3 regions of the Mycobacterium sp. P2_H7 genome follow, and region 1 is predicted to be linked to each of the others. Evidence: predicted binding sites of a transcription regulator. Region 1 holds the regulator's gene; each other region holds the start of a gene.
What was found. Region 1 encodes LexA, which represses DNA repair genes until DNA is damaged. Its sites were predicted from a motif close to CGAACANNTGTTCG; they were not measured.
Positions count from the first base shown of each region.

Region 2: the regulator LexA is predicted to act here: its motif matches at 2,516-2,529, upstream of AC1DY7_RS05940 (HNH endonuclease signature motif containing protein).
Region 3: the regulator LexA is predicted to act here: its motif matches at 2,663-2,676, upstream of cofD (2-phospho-L-lactate transferase).

Region 1 covers NZ_JBFUFU010000007.1:73,668-79,564, reverse strand. Annotated here, with positions in the region: gene AC1DY7_RS10345 (proteasome assembly chaperone family protein) at 73-1,047, shown strand; gene AC1DY7_RS10340 (alpha/beta fold hydrolase) at 1,057-2,079, shown strand; gene nrdR (transcriptional regulator NrdR) at 2,104-2,568, opposite strand; gene AC1DY7_RS10330 (LysM peptidoglycan-binding domain-containing protein) at 2,659-3,222, opposite strand; gene lexA (transcriptional repressor LexA) at 3,409-4,083, shown strand; gene AC1DY7_RS10320 (LGFP repeat-containing protein) at 4,089-5,897, opposite strand, start outside.
Region 2 covers NZ_JBFUFU010000005.1:20,091-25,987, reverse strand. Annotated here, with positions in the region: gene htpG (molecular chaperone HtpG) at 1-1,001, shown strand, start outside; gene AC1DY7_RS05940 (HNH endonuclease signature motif containing protein) at 1,025-2,359, opposite strand; gene AC1DY7_RS05935 (CaiB/BaiF CoA transferase family protein) at 2,729-3,895, opposite strand; gene AC1DY7_RS05930 (SDR family NAD(P)-dependent oxidoreductase) at 3,888-4,796, opposite strand; gene AC1DY7_RS05925 (TauD/TfdA dioxygenase family protein) at 4,793-5,623, opposite strand; gene AC1DY7_RS05920 (flavin-containing monooxygenase) at 5,620-5,897, opposite strand, start outside.
Region 3 covers NZ_JBFUFU010000005.1:87,916-93,812, forward strand. Annotated here, with positions in the region: gene AC1DY7_RS06275 (NUDIX hydrolase) at 1-126, opposite strand, end outside; gene AC1DY7_RS06280 (coenzyme F420-0:L-glutamate ligase) at 123-1,466, opposite strand; gene cofD (2-phospho-L-lactate transferase) at 1,463-2,458, opposite strand; gene AC1DY7_RS06290 (WhiB family transcriptional regulator) at 2,939-3,190, shown strand; gene AC1DY7_RS06295 (metallopeptidase family protein) at 3,241-3,663, opposite strand; gene AC1DY7_RS06300 (DUF3499 domain-containing protein) at 3,795-4,226, shown strand; gene AC1DY7_RS06305 (phosphomannomutase/phosphoglucomutase) at 4,344-5,729, shown strand; gene AC1DY7_RS06310 (TobH protein) at 5,726-5,897, shown strand, end outside.

The sequences.
Region 1 (5,897 bases):
GCGCATAGCCGGGGGCCGCACGCGGTCCAGGCGACAAAATGCGAGACACTAGGTGAAGAGGAGGTGACGCGCATGGACGATCAACCAGACCATCCGGAACCGCACTACCAGCCCGAACAGACCGGCATGTACGAGCTGGAGTTTCCGGCCCCCCAGTTGTCCTCGTCAGACGGCCGGGGTCCGGTGTTGATCCACGCGCTCGAGGGATTCTCGGACGCGGGTCACGCCGTCAAACTGGCGACCCAGCATCTGAAGGACACGCTGGACATCGAGTTGGTGGCGTCGTTCGCCGTCGATGAGCTGCTGGACTACCGGTCCCGGCGACCACTGATGACCTTCAAGACCGATCACTTCACCGGCTACGAGCAGCCCGAACTGAACCTTTACGCGCTGCGCGACACCGTGGGAACACCGTTCCTGCTGCTCGCCGGCCTGGAGCCGGATCTGCGCTGGGAGCGTTTCATCACCGCGGTGCGCCTGCTGTCCGAGCGCCTCGGCGTCCGCCAGGTGATCGGGCTGGGCACCATCCCGATGGCGGTGCCGCACACCCGGCCCGTCACGCTCACCGCACACTCGACCAACAAGGACCTCATCACGGAGTACACGCCGTGGGTGGGCGAGGTGCAGGTGCCGGCCAGCGTGTCGAACCTCCTGGAGTTCCGGATGGGCCAGCACGGTCACGACGCGATGGGCTTCACCGTGCACGTGCCGCACTACCTGGCACAGACACCGTTCCCGCCGGCGGCGGAGACGCTGTTGGCCGAGGTGTCACGTTCGGCGGCCCTGCAGATTCCGCTGACCGCACTCGGGGAAGCCGCCGCCGAGGTGCACACCAAGATCAACGAGCAGGTGTCGGCGAGTGCCGAGGTCGCTCAGGTGGTGACGGCACTGGAGCAACAGTACGATGCATTCGTCGCCGCCCAGGAAAACCGCTCGTTGTTGGCCCACGACGAGAATCTGCCCAGCGGCGACGAATTGGGCGCAGAGTTCGAGCGGTTCCTGGCGCAGCAAGCTGACGACAACAACGGGGATGACACATCTAGCTGATTGGCGGAGATGACCGAACGGAAACCCAAGCTGCGCCGCGTGCGGGAGAGCACGCCGACTCTGCAGTTCCGCACGATCCACGGATATCGCCGCGCGTTCCGGATCTGCGGGTCCGGCCCGGCGATCCTGCTCATCCACGGCATCGGCGACAACTCGACGACCTGGCATACCGTGCAGACCGCGCTGGCCCAGCGATTCACCGTGATCGCCCCCGACCTGCTCGGCCACGGCCAGTCGGACAAGCCCCGCGCGGACTACTCGGTCGCCGCGTACGCCAACGGGATGCGTGACCTGCTGTCGGTTCTGGACATCGATCATGTGACGGTGGTCGGCCATTCACTGGGCGGCGGGGTCGCCATGCAGTTCGCCTACCAGTTCCCGCAGCTGGTCGACCGGTTGGTGCTGGTCGGTTCCGGCGGGGTCACCAAGGATGTGAACATCGCGCTGCGGATCGCCTCGATGCCGATGGGCAGCGAGGCACTGGCGCTGTTGCGGTTGCCCTTGGTGCTGCCCGCCCTTCAGGTCGCGGGGCGGATCGGCGGGGCGCTGTTCGGTTCCACCGGCGTCGGGCGCGATCTGCCCGACGTGCTGCGGGTGCTCAATGACCTGCCGGAGCCCACGGCGTCGTCGGCCTTCGCCAGGACCCTGCGCGCCGTCGTCGACTGGCGCGGCCAGGTGGTCACCATGCTGGATCGATGTTATTTGACGGAATCGGTTCCCGTTCAGCTAGTTTGGGGCCGGAAGGACTCCGTCATCCCGGTCAGCCATGCCCACCTCGCGCACTCGGCCATGCCGGGATCGGAGTTGGAGATCTTCGACGGCTCCGGGCATTTCCCCTTCCACGACGATCCCGACCGCTTCGTCGCGATCGTGGAACGTTTCGTCGACTCGACCCAGCCGGCACCGTACGACCAGGACCTGCTGCGCGACCTATTGCGTTCTGGCATCAGCGAAAAGGCGATCAGCGGCCCGCTGGACACCAGGGTTGCGGTGCTCGATGCGATCGGTGGGGACGAGCGAAGCGCCACCTGATGGCCGAGCTCGACCGAGCGAGGATCAGCCGGTGCTCGTCACGCGGCGATGGGCGCGCAGCGCCTCGATCTCGCGCTCGAAATCCGCTGCGGAACTGAATGACCGGTACACGGATGCAAATCTGAGGTAAGCCACCTCATCGAGGTCGCGCAGGGGCCCGAGGATGGCCAACCCGACCTCGTGGCTGGGGATCTCCGGCGAGCCCGCGGCCCGGACCGCGTCCTCGACCTGCTGCGCCAGCAGATTGAGCGCATCGTCGTCGACCTGGCGGCCCTGGCAGGCTCGGCGGACGCCTTTGATGACCTTCTCGCGACTGAACGGTTCGGTGACCCCGCTGCGCTTCACCACGGCGAGCACGGCGGTCTCCACAGTGGTGAACCGTCGCCCGCACTCCGGGCATGAGCGGCGCCGCCGGATGGCCTGGCCCTCGTCGGCCTCACGGGAATCGACGACCCGAGAGTCGGGGTGGCGGCAGAACGGACAGTGCATCACCGCTCCTTCGCCGCACCGTATGTCGACCACTTCGAACGACTCCGAGCGTACCTGCACGAGCCGGAGCCGTCGTTGGCCGCTCACGACTCAGCCGATCGGGGCGATGAGGGTCCGGCCGGCCGCCACTGCCGCCGTGTCGAGCTTGTTGAGTTCCCGGATCCGGTCCACCACCGAGTCGACGGGGGCGTCGGGTGCCACCCGCTGCGCCACATGCTGCAGTGTCTCTCCCGCCTGGACCTGAACGACCGACAGTCGGGTGGGCACCTGCACCGACGTCTCGGTGACGCTGCCGCCCACATTCGCGACCAGACCCAGCCAGACGGTGATCGCCGCGGCGATCAGCGCCAGCACGACAGTGGTGGCCGGGGTGATCGGGCGCCTGCGATGCGATGCCCGCGACATCAACACCCCGGTGCCCCGGTAACCCAGCGGGGCACCCGCGGGCCGGCGCACCTGGGGGCGGCGACGGCGTACGACCACATCGCGCGGCAGCGGCCACACCTCGGCCGCGGACGGCCGCCGGACGGCCACCTGAGCGTGGACGGGGGCGCCGGCGGCGAAGCGTGATTCGAACTCTTCATCGAAGTCATCGAACTTCCGGTCGAATGCGTGATCGAACTGGGAGTCGAATCGGGTCTCCATGATGGTCATTTTGTCTGCCTTTCGCCGGATCGTTCGCTCTTGTGTTCGAAGATAGTCGATCATGTGTTCGATGACTAGAACACGTGATCGAACTGTTGCAAACGATAAAGGCACCCACCGACAAGTGACGCCCGGCCGCGACACACCTCGAACACATGTTTGATTAATGACGCGGGGGCGACTACATTCGGCGGCATGAGCGAGCACACCGACACCCCTGAGGCGCGTTCGGTCCTCACCGAGCGGCAGCGCACCATTCTCGAGGTCATCCGCGCGTCGGTCACCACTCGCGGATATCCGCCGAGCATCCGTGAGATCGGTGATGCCGTCGGCCTGACCTCGACGTCATCGGTCGCGCATCAGCTCCGCACCCTGGAGAAGAAGGGTTACCTGCGCCGGGACCCCAACCGCCCTCGCGCGGTGGACGTCCGTGGGGCGGACGACGCACTCGCGCCCATCGTCGGCACCGACGTCGCGGGCTCGGATGCCCTACCGGAGCCGACTTTCGTGCCCGTGCTGGGCCGGATCGCCGCCGGTGGCCCCATCCTGGCCGAGGAGGCTGTCGAGGACGTCTTCCCGCTGCCTCGCGAACTCGTCGGCGAAGGATCGCTGTTCCTGTTGAAGGTGGTCGGCGAATCCATGATCGACGCGGCGATCTGCGACGGCGACTGGGTGGTCATCCGTCAGCAGAACGTCGCGGACAACGGCGATATCGTCGCCGCCATGATCGACGGCGAGGCCACGGTCAAGACCTTCAAGCGCACCCGGGGACAGGTGTGGCTGATGCCGCACAACCCGGTGTTCGACCCGATCCCGGGTAACGACGCCGTCGTGCTCGGCAAGGTCGTGACCGTCATCCGCAAGATCTGACGGTTTCAGTACGCGCGGACGAACCCGTTCGTAACCGCGAATTCCTCACTGACAAACCAGATCTCGGCCGGCGCTTCGTCATAGCCCGGCGTGTCCGGTGTCCAGAACTGACCCGTGCCGGTGTCGGCCTTCACCAGGTAGCCGTCAGGGGCCTGGAACGGATCGCTACCGGCCAGACGCATCGAGGTGAGCGCGGGGTCCGGCTCCTCGATCTGGATCGCCGCGTGACGCCCGCTCGGGAAGTCGGGTTCGTAGGTCGAACGCGGGGTCGGTGGCAGTCCCTGCACCAGGGGTACCGCGGTGGTCGGCGGCTCGACGTCGTCATCGAGCTCCTCGGCACGCGCCTCAACGAACTCCGGCTCGACGACCTCTTCGTCGGGCTCGTCGGACTGGATGCGCGTCGGCGCCGTATCGACGGAGTCGGCGTCTGCGTCGAACCCGAGCGATTCGTGCTCGTCGGGTTCGGCCAGTTCCTCGGCGCCGTTGTGAGCGTCGGCCTCGGGGTCGGCGTCGAACTCGCCGGCCCGCAACCCTGACAGCGCCCAGGGACTCTGCGGTGAATAACCACCCGGCTCCTGGCCGAATGCGGCCGGCCCACCCTCGTACTCGTCGGGATGATGCGACTCGGCGCCGCCATCCAAACTGGGGTCGTAGTCCCCGTAGTGCTCACCGTCGTCATCGAAGTGGTCGTCGCGCGAACGCCGGTTGCGCAGCACCGCCACCACGATCAGTCCGATCAGCGCGAGCAGCGGAATCAGGCCGAGCAGCCACCACCAACTCCACGTGTACCACTTGCCGTCGTCGCTGCCGGCGGGCTCGGCGGCAGGCGCTTTCGGCGCGTCGGCACCCGGCACCTCGAGACCGGCCAGCGCGGACTGCAGGTTCGGGGGCTCGGTCGTGAACTTGTGCGTCGACTGATCCCAGGAGATGCTGCCGCCGTTGAACTGCTGGGTGATGACCTCACCGTTCTGGCTCTGATCACCCTTCGGCGCGCCCAGGTCGCCGGTGGCGCCCCCGAGTTTGTCCCACGCGGCGTTCATGGCGCCGCGCACGATGACCGCACCGAAGTCCGGGGTCCAGAAGATGACGGGCTTGTCGGCGGCCGCGAAGGGCACGAATCGGCTGGCCGGGGCCAGCCCGCCGTCGGACTCACTTGCCGTGGGGAAGCCGAGATCGCCGGTGGGTCCACCCACGCTCTCGTACTTGGCCAGCACCTGACCGGTGACGACGTCGGCGCCGGTGGCCGGGTTGTAGAAGATCTTGCCGCCGGCGAAGTTCTGGCCGACACCGTCGGAGCCGATGGCGTACTGGCCGCCGTCCGCGGCACCCAGGGGGCCGAGCGCGCCACCCGCGGCGCGACGGGCCGCCGCGATCTCCGAGGTCACGTCGGACGGCACCTGCAGCCCGGCGAGCTGGTCGGCGAGCTCGGGAGGTGTCGTCGTGAATTCTTTGGACTTGCGGTTCCACGACACCTCACCGCCGGTGAACTGCTGGGAGATCACGTCCCCGCGTGAGGTTTCGTCGCCGGTGGGCACCCCGAGCACCGCGGCGGAACCGCCGAGCTTGTCCCACGCGGCGTTGATCGCCCCGCGGACCACCCTGGCCCCGTTGTCCGGCGTCCAGAAGATGACGGGGTTGTCCGCGGCGCTGAACGTGGTGTTGCGGCTGTCGGGCGCCCGGCCCGCCCCCTCGTCGATGGTGGGGAAACCCAGATCGCTGTCGGCGGGACCGCCGAGGGACTGGTACTTGTCCAGGATCGCGCCCGCCATGATGTGGGCGCCCGTCTCCGGGGTGAAGAAGATCTTGCCGCCGGC
Region 2 (5,897 bases), on a different contig from region 1:
GCGATGGGCACACCGGCGTGCAGCTGTACGTCAAGCGTGTCTTCATCATGGGCGACTGTGATGAGCTGGTGCCGGAGTACCTGCGGTTCGTCAAGGGTGTCGTCGACGCACAGGATCTGTCGCTCAACGTATCTCGGGAGATCCTGCAGCAGGACCGCCAGATCAAGGTCATCCGCCGCAGCCTGACCAAGAAGGTGCTCTCGGCGATCAAGGACCTGCAGACGAACCGCCCCGACGGTTACGCGACGTTCTGGGCGCAGTTCGGCCGCGCGTTCAAGGAGGGCCTGCTCTCCGACACCGACAATCGCGACACAGTGCTGAAGCTGTCGTCGTTCGCGTCGACTCTCCATGACACGACGACCCTGACCGACTATGTCGGGCGGATGAAGGACGACCAGGAGCAGATCTTCTACGCCACCGGCGAATCGCGCCAGTTGCTGGAGAAGTCACCGCACCTGGAGGCGTTCAAGGCCAAGGGTTACGAGGTGTTGCTACTCACCGATCCGGTCGACGAAGTATGGGTCGAGTCGGTACCGGAGTTCGACGGCAAGGCGCTGCAGTCGGTCGCCAAGGGCGAGGTCGACCTCGGGTCCAAGGACGGATCGGCTTCCGACTCCGACCGCCCGGACTTCGCCGAACTGCTCACCTGGCTGCAGGAGACGCTGGACGAGCACGTCAAGGAGGTCCGGCTGTCGACCCGACTGACGTCTTCACCGGCCTGCCTGATCACCGACAGCTTCGGCATCACGCCGCAACTTGCGCGCATGTACCGGGCATCGGGTCAGGAAGTGCCGGTCGGCAAGCGCATCCTGGAACTCAACCCCGATCACACTCTCGTGACGGGTCTGAGGGATGCGTTGGCGGCGTCGCAGGACGGGCTCAGCGATACGGCCGAGTTGATCTATGGCACAGCCCTTCTCGCCGAGGGCGGGACCCTCGATGATCCGGCGCGCTTCGCTGCCATCCTCACCGACCGGTTGGCCAAGACCTTCACTGTGTAATTGTCAAGGTTCAACAGGCTCGGTCACGCCGCGGCGTGCAAATCGGTCATGCTACGTCGGGCGTGCGACTTCAGGTGGTGCGGTTCAGGACCGGCCGGATCATGCGGCGGGATGAACCAGGGGTGCCGGTCAGGCCCCAGGTAGACCCGCCAGCCACTGTGGTGGATCACGGTGTGGTGGCACCGGCAGAACAGCACGCCATTGTCGACGCCGGTGTTGCCGCCGGCGCCCCACGGCTCGATGTGGTGGGCGTCGCACCACGACACCGGTCTCCCGCAGCCGGGGAAGGCGCACCCACGGTCGCGTGCCGCCAACGCTTTTCGAATCTTGGGCGGGAAAAGCCGCTCGCTGCGTCCGACGTCCAGTGGCGCGCCGGCGTCATCGACGATCACCAGCCCAGTCGAGCTGTCACAGGTGATGAGGTCGGCGGTCGTGGTGCTGACCGGCCCGGTGAAACCGAGAAAGTCCACGAACCCGTCCCCGCCCGCTCCTGCCGGCGTTGCAGCGGCCGGCCGGACCAGGGTGACGTGCGGCAGCACGCCACCGGAGGTCGGACGACTCGAGCTCGACAGATAGCTGCGCACCATTTGACCGAACGCGTCCGCGCGGCGTTTGCCCGTCGATCGTGGGTCCGGTGAACCATCCGGCAGCGGTACGGGCCGGCACAGCGGATCCAATGCTGCGAACAGTTCCTCACCGGTCAGGACATCGAGATCGAGGGTGGCGCTGACCCGCCCCTCATCGTTCTGCACCAGTGTCATCTCATTGAGGTCACTGTCTTCCGCGACGGGAACTGTCCGCTCGCTCGCCAGTCGTGCCGAGACTTGGTCGATGGCGATCTCCCGGGCTTTCTTACTGACGTCCGCGGGCGTGGCCTGGACCATCAGTTTCGTGACCACCTTCGCCCTATCGTCATCGGACAACGCGACTCGACTACCGATGTGCATGACGCCCTTACCGACAGCATCAGCGAATTCGATGCCGAGCCCACCCAGACGCTGCACCTGGGTGACGGCCGGCATTGTGTGCGCGGCTCGCCCGACCCGTGCCGCCCGCGTCGCCGCGCCGGGGGCCACACCCAGGCCGGTCAGGAGATCGGTTCCTGAGCGCAGGTGTCGGCGGCCCGGAATCCCGAGCCGCTCGGCGGCCGCGGTTGCTTGGGCGATCACGTGATCGAACAGATTCCGGGCGGTGACCGCGACTGCCAGTACCGCGAGTAGAGCCTGTTCGTCGACCACCCGTCGGGGACAGTCGAGCAGATGAAACAGCGTGCGATCGGCATCCTCGGTGGGCGCGGGCATCGGGGCCAGGTCATCGATGAGCGCGTTGACGAAGGTGTCGAAATGGGTGGCGTCCATGCCAGATACCCAACCTCTCGAAGAAGGTGCATGCGGGCAGATTTCGGGCCAAGAAAAGGCGAATTGGCTCGATCAGTCCAGAAAGGACCATCGAACCTCTCAGCGACACCGTCGCGGGCAAATCTCCCGCATATCCAATCGGGAGCGCATTTCATTCGAACGTGTGTTCGATCTTACGCGCATAGCGCACCGTCCGCAAGTGTGATGTAGCCAGGACATGGGTGACAGTTCTGGATCGGGACATCGGTGACAGTTGGTGTGCCAGGACTTCGGTGACGGTGTGGGGCGTGGGCCTCTGGGGACAGAGGTAACGCCGACCGCACGCGGCACGTTGAGCGCCGTTTCGCGCTCACATGCAAGGGCGATGCCTCACGCAGGCGGTGCCGTGGCCCGAAGGGTCACCGCTGCGAGCTCGGCCAAGACCGACTCGGTGTCGGCGCCCAGTTCCGGCGCGTAGCCGCGCACCCGACCCGGGGTGCGTGAAAACCAGGTCGGGACACCGGGAAAGCGCACCGGGCCGTGCGGGGTGTCCACCGTCTCGAACAGGCCGACCGCATTGAGGTGCGGGTCGTCGAACAGTGCGTCCGGGGTGTTGATCGGCGCGGCGGGGATCTCCAACTCCCGGAACAGGCCCAGCCATTCGTCGGTGGTGCGTTCCTTCAGCGTCTGCGCCACCAGCCCGTACACCGTGTCGATCTGGCGGGCCCGTTGCTCCAGGGTGTCGAATTCCACTGTGTTCCAAGCCGGCTGCACGCGGTCGATGAATCCACGCCAGTGCTTGTCGTTGTAGATCAGCGCCGCTATCTGGCCGTCCTTGGTTTCGTACGGCCGCCGGTTGGGGGCCACCGTACGCGGATAGACGGCAGGCCCGAGCGGGGGTGAGAACATCGCCCCGTTCGCGTGTTCGACCAGCATGAAGGAGGCCATCGTCTCGAACATGCTGACCTCCACCTCCTGGCCTTCCCCGGTGCGTTCGCGGTGGAACAGCGCCATCATGGTGGCGTACAACGCGGTCAGCCCGGCAACCTTGTCGGCCATGATGGTGCCGACGTAACTGGCCTCACCGGTCAACTGTTGTTGCACTGCAGGCAATCCGCACTCGGCCTGGATGGTGTCGTCGTAGGCGGGCCGGTCCGCGTCCGGCCCTCGGCGCCCGTACCCGTAGCAGTTGGTGTAGACGACGGACGGGTTCAGCGCGACGACGTCGTCGTACCCGAATCCGAGCTTGGCGATCGCCTTGGCCCGCATCGAGTGGATGAACACGTCGGCGGTCTCGATCAGTCCGCGCAGCGCCGCCTTGCCCGCCTCGGTCTGCAGATCCAGCACGATCGCCCGTTTGCCGCGGTTGACGTTGACGAACACCCCGCTCATCCCCGGCGACGGTCCCACCGAGATGAATCGGGTGTTATCCCCCTGTGGTGGTTCGACTTTGATCACGTCGGCGCCCATGTCGGCCATGATCTGGGTGCAGTAGGGACCCATCACCATGGCGGTGAGGTCGACGACCCGCACCCCGTCCAGCGGTCCATCAACCATGGTGTGCCTTCTCGAAGCTGTAGCGGATGTGGTCGGTGTGGGCATCGGGCACCACGGGAAAGATCACCGGTTCCGCGGTGTCGCGGATTCCGTCGATATTGTCGGCGACGTCCTCGATGGTCCACGACGGCCTGTACACCCCCGGGGTCTCGGCGATGACCGCCCTGGCCACCCTGCCACCGATGGCAATCAGCATCTCGCCTGTCACAGAGCAGGTTTCGTGGGCGAGCCAGCCGACGGCAGGTGCCACCAGTTCGGGACCCATGGGTGGGTATGCCGACGTGTCGATACCCTCGGCCATCCGGGTGACCGCGCTCGGGACGATCACATTGCACCGGACGTCGTGTTCGGCACCCTCGAGCGCCGCGACATTGGACAGTCCGATCAGCCCGGCCTTGGCGACACCGTAGTTGGCCACATTGTGGTTGCCGTAGAGGCCACCGATGGACGAGGTGAGCACAATGCGCCCGTAGCCGGCGGCGCACATCACCGGAAATGCCGGGCGGACAACGTGAAATGCACCGCGCAGGTGCACATCCAGAACCGCCTCGAAATCCTCGTAGCTCAGATCCTTCAATGACCCGCGCCGCACCGTCCCGGCATTGTGGATCAGAATGTCGACCCGGCCGAACCGTTGCATCGCGGTCTCGACGATGGCACGGCCCCCTTCGGGGGTGGCCACCGAGTCGGTACTGACCTCGGCTTGCCCACCCGCAGCGCGGATCTCGTCGACGACCTGCTGCGCGGGACCGGCGTCGGAGCCGTCACCGGTGAGGCTGCCGCCGGGGTCGTTGACCACCACGGCGGCACCACGAGCAGCGAGCAGCAGCGCATACTCCCGGCCGAGCCCGCGTCCGGCCCCGGTGATGACGGCGACACGCCCATCGAAGTTCAGACTCAAGCGAACGGTTCCTCACCCTCGAGCTTGGTGCGCTGCAACAGCCGCCCCGAACTCGGGTCATACGGGGTGGCGCGGTGCATGGTGCCGGTGTTGTCCCAGATCACCAGGTCGCCGACGGTCCACTTGTGCCGATAGGTGAAATCCGGCTGGGTGGCCCAATCACGCAGGTGCACCAGCAGTTCGGCGCTTCTCTTGAAATCGATGTCGACGATGTGACGAGCCGTGGCACCCAGCACCAGGGACTTGCGGCCGGACTTGTGCGTCCACACCAGGGGCAGCTCCCGATCCCCGATGGCCATCATCCGGCGCAGGGTCTTGGCAGTGGGCTCCGGGTCGTAGTAGAACAACGTGTTCCACGCCGAGTGCATCGCGCGCAGGTCCTCGATCTCCGCCTTGTCCGCGTCCGACAGATCGTCGTAGGCGGCGTAGGTGTTGCAGAACTCGGTGTCACCCTCGTCCGGATTGCCCAGCGCCACGCTCTGCAGCAGCGAGGCCAGGATCGGCACCTCGTTCATGGTGCCGTCGATATGCCAGTACAGGGATCCCTTGAGATAGTCGGCCTGCTTGTTCACCTCGGTGTCCAGGGACACCTTGTACAGCTTCTCGCCGAAGTGTTCGGCCGCAAAGGTTCCGAGTGTCTCGGTGAAGGCGATCTGCTCATCGTCGGTGAAACCGATCTGGGGGAACACCAGCACGCCACGCTGTTCCAGCAGTTCCCGGATGGTCCCGGAATGCTCGCCGGAGAGCAGTGCGGCCTTATCGGCGCGTATCTCGGTGCCGATGCGGGGCTTGATGTCCCGGGTGTCGAGCACAGTCGCGGTGGTCATGGCTGCAGCTCCAGTCCGTCGAGGTTGCCCTCGGCCCGCCAGTCGGCGAGCAGATCATCGAAGGCGTAGAACCCGGGCGAGTAGAAATCGCCGAGGAACGACCCGTTCCGTTCCGCGCCGCCGCGTCCCTCGTTGTTGTAATAGCCAGGCGTGCAGGAGAGTTCGAATGCCGAGTTGTCCATCGCCAAGCCGCGGACCGTCGAGACCCAGGCGTCCTGCCCGTCCTGGCTGGGCTCGACGGTACTGGCGCCGCGTTTCTGAGCCTCGGCAATCA
Region 3 (5,897 bases), on a different contig from region 1:
GGCCCTGCGGCAGGCGTCGGGGCGGGCCAGCACGAACGCCAGCACCGCTTCACGCAGGGTGTCCTGGGCGGGATCGGGTGCGTCCCAACGGGTCAGGGTGTCGATGACCGAGCCATGCAGCGTCATCTGATGACCAGCAGCCCATCGGTGGCGGCCGGGTCACGCGGCGTCGACGGCTCGGGAGGATGTCCGATCGCGATGGCGCCCAACGGTTCCCAATCCGCGGGCAGGTCCAGTTCGGTGCGGACGATGTCGGCGGCGAAGATGGTCGACCCGATCCAGCAGCTGCCCACCGCCCTGGCCGCCAATGCCACCAGCAGGCCCTGCACTGCGGCGCCCGCGGCGACGGTGAACATGGTGTGCTCGGCTGCGGTGCGGGCGGGGTCCGGGTAGGTGTGCGCGCCGTCGGGAACCATGAACGGGACGACGAGCTCGGGTGCGTCGTAGAGGATCTGGCCCTTGGCCACCCGGCGATCCACGTCCGCGGGGTCGCGCCCGTCCGCGGTCAGATCGGCATGCCAGCGTGCCTTCATCGTGTCGAGCAGCCGGGCGCGGGTGGCCCCGTCGCGCACCCAGACGAACCGGACCGGCCGGGTGTGGTGCGGGGCGGGGGCGGTCAGAGCCTCGGCAACGGCTGCCTCGATGAGTGCCGGATCGACAGGGTCGGGCAGGAACTCGCGGACGGACCGGCGCAGCAGCTGTGCCTGGGTGCGGCCCAGTTCGATGGCCTCGGCGGTGCCGAGCCAGAACAGATCGTCCTCGCCGTTGCGCACCAGGGTGCGGCCCCCGGAGCCGTTGTCGTGCAGTGTCAGACCGCGCACCACCGCGACGGGGATGCCGGTGAGTTTGCCCTTCACGAGGTCGGCGGCCGCGGCGAGTTCGTCGGCGACCGCGATCTCCGTGACGATCAATTCGTTGCCGAAACTGTCGTGGGATCCGCCGTAGCCGTGCAGCACCGTCAGCCCGGCGGCGCCGATGGCCACGTCGGTCTGGCCGTTGCGCCAGGCCCGGCCCATGGTGTCGGTGACCACCACGCCGACCCGTACCCCCAGCCGCTGCGCCAGCCCGTCGCGTACCGCGGCCGCGCTGCGGTCGGGATCGACCGGCAGCAGTGCGAGTTCGGCGCCGTCGACGTTGGAACCATCCACCCCGGCCGCGGCCTGAATGAGCCCGAAGGCGTTCTCGGTGATCAGGGTTCGGCCCTTGCGGGCCAGCACCCGAACCGCCTCGTCGTCGATGAGCTTGCGGCGCAGGGCGTCCCGCTGCTCCGGGTCGGTGGGTGCGGCGACGATCCGGCCTTCGGCCTTGGACAGCACCTTGCTGGTGACGACGACCACGTCATCGTCGCGCAACCAGCCGGCGGCCGTGGCGATGGCCGCGGCCACGTCGTCGCCCGGTCGGAATTCGCCGAGGCCGAGGACCGGGATGATCTCGATGGCGGCCGAGGTGCCGTGGTCTGCGCTCACAAACTCAGGCCCGCCAACCGGATTCCGGCGCGGACCATCTCGGCGGTGGCGGCCGGGTCGGTCATCAGCAGGGGTGCCTGTTGCACCCGGACGCCGTCGATGGTGGCGGCGTCGCCCTGGTCGATCAGCCAGCCGTCCAGGATGCCGGTGCCGCTGCGGGCGCCGTAGTGCGTTCCGACGGCCTGCGAGGAGGATTCGACGCCGATCACCTTGAGGCATTCGTCGGCCATGCCGCGCAACGGCTTTCCGGCGATGATGGGCGAGTAGCCGATCACCGGTGCCGCCGTGGAGCGCAGGGCGCCGCGGATGCCGGGGACGGCCAGGATGGTCCCGATGCTCACGACAGGGTTGGACGGGGCCAGCAGCACGATGTCCGCGCCGGCGATGGCATCGGTCACTCCGGGCGCGGCCGTGGCCTTCTCGGACCCGACGAAGGCGAAGCTGTGGGTGGCGACCTGCGCCCGGTAGCGCACCCACCATTCCTGGAAGTGGATGGCCCGGCGTTCGCCGTCGGGGTCGGTGACCACCACATGCGTTTCGCTGCGGTCGTCGCTGACCGGCAGCAGACGGGCGCCGGGTGACCAGCGGTCGCAGAGCGCCTCGGTCACCTGGGACAGCGGATAGCCTGCCCGCAGCATCTGGGTGCGCACCAGGTGGGTGGCCAGATCCCGGTCGCCGAGGCCGAACCAGTCGGGCTGCACGCCGTAGGCCGCGAGTTCCTCCTTGGCGTGCCAGGTTTCGTCGCGATGCCCCCACCCGCGGTCCGGGTCGATCCCGCCACCCAGGGTGTACATGCAGGTGTCCAGGTCCGGACAGATGCGCACCCCGAACATCCAGGCGTCGTCGCCCACGTTCACCACGGCCGTCAGCTCATGCTCGGCGGGATCGGCGGAGGATTGTGGGTCGGCAAACTGGCCCAGACCCAGCAGATGCTGCACGCCGAGCAGGAACCGGGCGCCACCCACGCCGCCGACCAAAACGGTGACCTTCACGCCTTCAGACCCTAGGCCAGCGGGCTTGTGTGGTGGACATCGCAGCGGGTGTGGCGAACACGCCGTACGGTGACACGCCGCAAACATGTCACGAGATGGTATGAAAATGCGCTCTAGCGCTTGACCCTGGCAGCTAACAAGTGTCTAATCACATCAGTGTCATTTCGCGGTTGCACCCCGGTTCCGGTGTCGCAGACCAAGATTCGATCACTTGTTCGAATGAGTTCGAGAGTGAGCGTATCGGGGATGGCCTTACACCACAATAGTGTTGGCGGGACTGGAGCTCCGTAGAGCTCCAACATGGGGACTATTAATCAGGTGAGGAGGCGGAACATGTCTTTTGAGCAGGTCGATTTCGACCGCGCGCTCCGGTTCGACGACCGGCTGCTCGGTTCAGTGGACAACGAACCGCACACCACTATCGACCCGGTGCCATTCGAGGTGCCCGGGCGTCCGCAGCTGAGTTTGGTGCCGGATCGGATGGACTTCGATGCGGTCGCGGGCGACGAAGAAGACGATCAGTGGCAGGAGCGTGCCCTGTGCGCGCAGACCGACCCTGAGGCCTTCTTCCCGGAGAAGGGCGGGTCCACTCGCGAGGCCAAGCGCATCTGCTTGGGCTGCGAGGTCAAAGACCGGTGCCTGGAATATGCACTGGCCAACGATGAGCGGTTCGGTATCTGGGGCGGGCTGTCAGAACGAGAACGACGCCGCCTCAAACGCGGCATCATTTGATCTGATCAGAACGGCTCGGCCTCACGGCTGAGCCGTTCTGCGTTGTGGGGCTATTCGTCCTCGATCGAAGGGTCGATGACGGACGGCTCCACGCCCAGGTAGGTGGCCACCTGCGCCACCAGTACCTCGTGGAGAAGATCGGACAGATCGTCGCGGCTCTTGGCGCGGCGTTCGATCGGCTTGCGGAACAGCACAATTCGCGCGCGCGTGGAGTTGCCGCGCACATCCACACCGGCCGGGATCAGCCGCGCCAGGGCTATCGGGCCGTCCGCGACGACTTCCGGCGGCCATTGCACGCTCTCGGGGTCCTTCGGTGCGATGCGGGGAATCTCGTCGACCGCCACGTCCAGGGCCTCCACCCTGTCATGCCACCGGCGCTCGATCGGTTCGTAGGCTTCCAGCACCGCCATGTCGAAACGTTCGGCGCGACTACGCCAGCCCGGCACGGTCGGCGGGAGCAGGGGTCCGCGCATTTCGCGGCCGCGCCGTGATCCGCGATGGTTGCGCTGCGCCACGGATGTGATGGTAACGGTTGGAGATCGGCGCTCGTCGCACTGCGCGTGTCCGTATGCCCGTGACGTTCGCGCACGATAATCTTCGCAACGTGAATGTTCCCCGTCGCTGCTGCAGGCCCGGGTGCCCGCACTACGCCGTGGCGACGCTGACCTTCGTCTATTCGGACTCGACAGCTGTCGTCGGACCGTTGGCGACAGTGTCCGAGCCGCACTCCTGGGATCTGTGTGTCGTGCACGCCGGACGTATCACCGCCCCCCGCGGCTGGGAACTGGTCCGGCACGCCGGCCCGTTGCCCTCACATCCCGACGAAGACGATCTGTCGGCTCTCGCCGACGCCGTGCGTGAGCGCAACGACGGACTGCCCTCGTTGAACGGCGTCACCGCCGGTTTCTCCGATCCGTCCACCGGTCTTCCCGGGGGCGCGCTGATCGCGCCGCCGATCCGCCGCCCGGAAACCAACGGCCGTCGTCGCGGGCACCTGCGGGTGCTGCCCGACCCGCCGGACACCGGCACCGAATAGATCGACCGGTCGAACTTCGGCCGTGCGGCGAGACCTGCGGCGGCGGAATACGTGAGCCACTAGGCTGACTGCGAGTCACCATCCCAAGCCCGGTCGATCCAGAGAGCGAGGACAGCCATGCCTCGGCCCGCCGCCGCCGTCAATGCTGTGATCAAGGCCTATGACGTTCGTGGACTGGTCGGTGAGCAGATCGACGAGGCATTCGTCCGCGATGTCGGCGGCGCCTTCGCACGGCTGATGCGGGACGAGCAGCAGGCCCGTCAGGTGGTCATCGGCCACGACATGCGCAGCAGCTCGCCGTCGCTGTCGGAGGCATTCGGCGAGGGCGTCACCGCGCAGGGCCTCGACGTGGTCCGGATCGGACTGGCCTCGACCGACCAGCTGTACTTCGCGTCGGGCCTGCTGGACTGTCCCGGCGCCATGTTCACCGCCAGCCACAACCCGGCCGCTTACAACGGCATCAAACTGTGCCGGGCCGGGGCCAAGCCGGTCGGCAAGGAGACCGGGTTGGCCACCATCACCGATGAGGTGATTGCCGGCGTGCCCGCGTACGACGGCGCACCGGGCAGCGCCACCGATCGGGATGTGCTCGCCGACTACGGCACCTTCCTGCGTTCCCTGGTTGACCTCTCCGGACTGCGCCCGCTGCGCGTCGCCGTCGATGCGGGCAACGGCATGGGCGGCCACACCACGCCCGCGGTGCTCGGGGCGATCCCCGGCCTCACCGTGCTGCCGCTGTTCTTCGAACTCGACGGCACCTTCCCCAATCACGAGGCCAATCCGCTGGACCCGGCCAATCTGGTGGATCTGCAGGCACATGTCCTGGCGACGGGAGCCGATATCGGGCTGGCCTTCGACGGCGACGCAGACCGCTGCTTCGTGGTCGACGAGTTGGGCCGTCCCGTGTCTCCCTCCGCGGTGACCGCCCTGGTGGCCGGCCGCGAGCTGAGTCGCGAGATCGGCGCCACGGTCATCTACAACCTCATCACCTCGCGGGCGGTGCCCGAGTTGATCATCGAACGCGGCGGCACCCCGGTGCGTTCGCGTGTCGGGCACTCCTACATCAAGGCGCTGATGGCCGACACCGGCGCGATCTTCGGTGGCGAGCATTCGGCGCACTACTACTTCCGTGATTTCTGGGGCGCCGACTCCGGGATGCTGGCGGCGCTGCATGTGCTCGCCGCACTGGGCGAGCAGCAGCGACCGCTGTCGGACCTGATGGCCGACTACCAGCGGTACGAGGCGTCCGGGGAGATCAACTACACCGTCACCGACGCCCCCGCAGTCGTCGAATCGGTGCTCACCGCCTTCGGGTCCCGGATCAACTCCATCGACCACCTCGACGGCGTGACGGTCGATCTCGGTGATGGCCGCTGGTTCAACCTGCGCACCTCGAACACCGAGCCGCTGCTGCGGCTCAATGTGGAGGCTCGCACAGGAGAAGAGGTCGACGAGATCGTGGGCGAGGTGGCCAAACTGACTGCCGCAGGTAGCGTGCCGTGACCTCGCGGGCCGCCACGATCGACCTGGACGACGTCGAGGGACTCCTCGCCGCCGACCGGGACGGGCTGTTGCGCGCCGCCGCCATGGCGGGAGCCCAGGTGCGTGCCGTCGCGGCCGCTGTCGACGAGGGCGCCCTGGAGTCGGTCCGCTCGGACCTGCCGCCGCGCA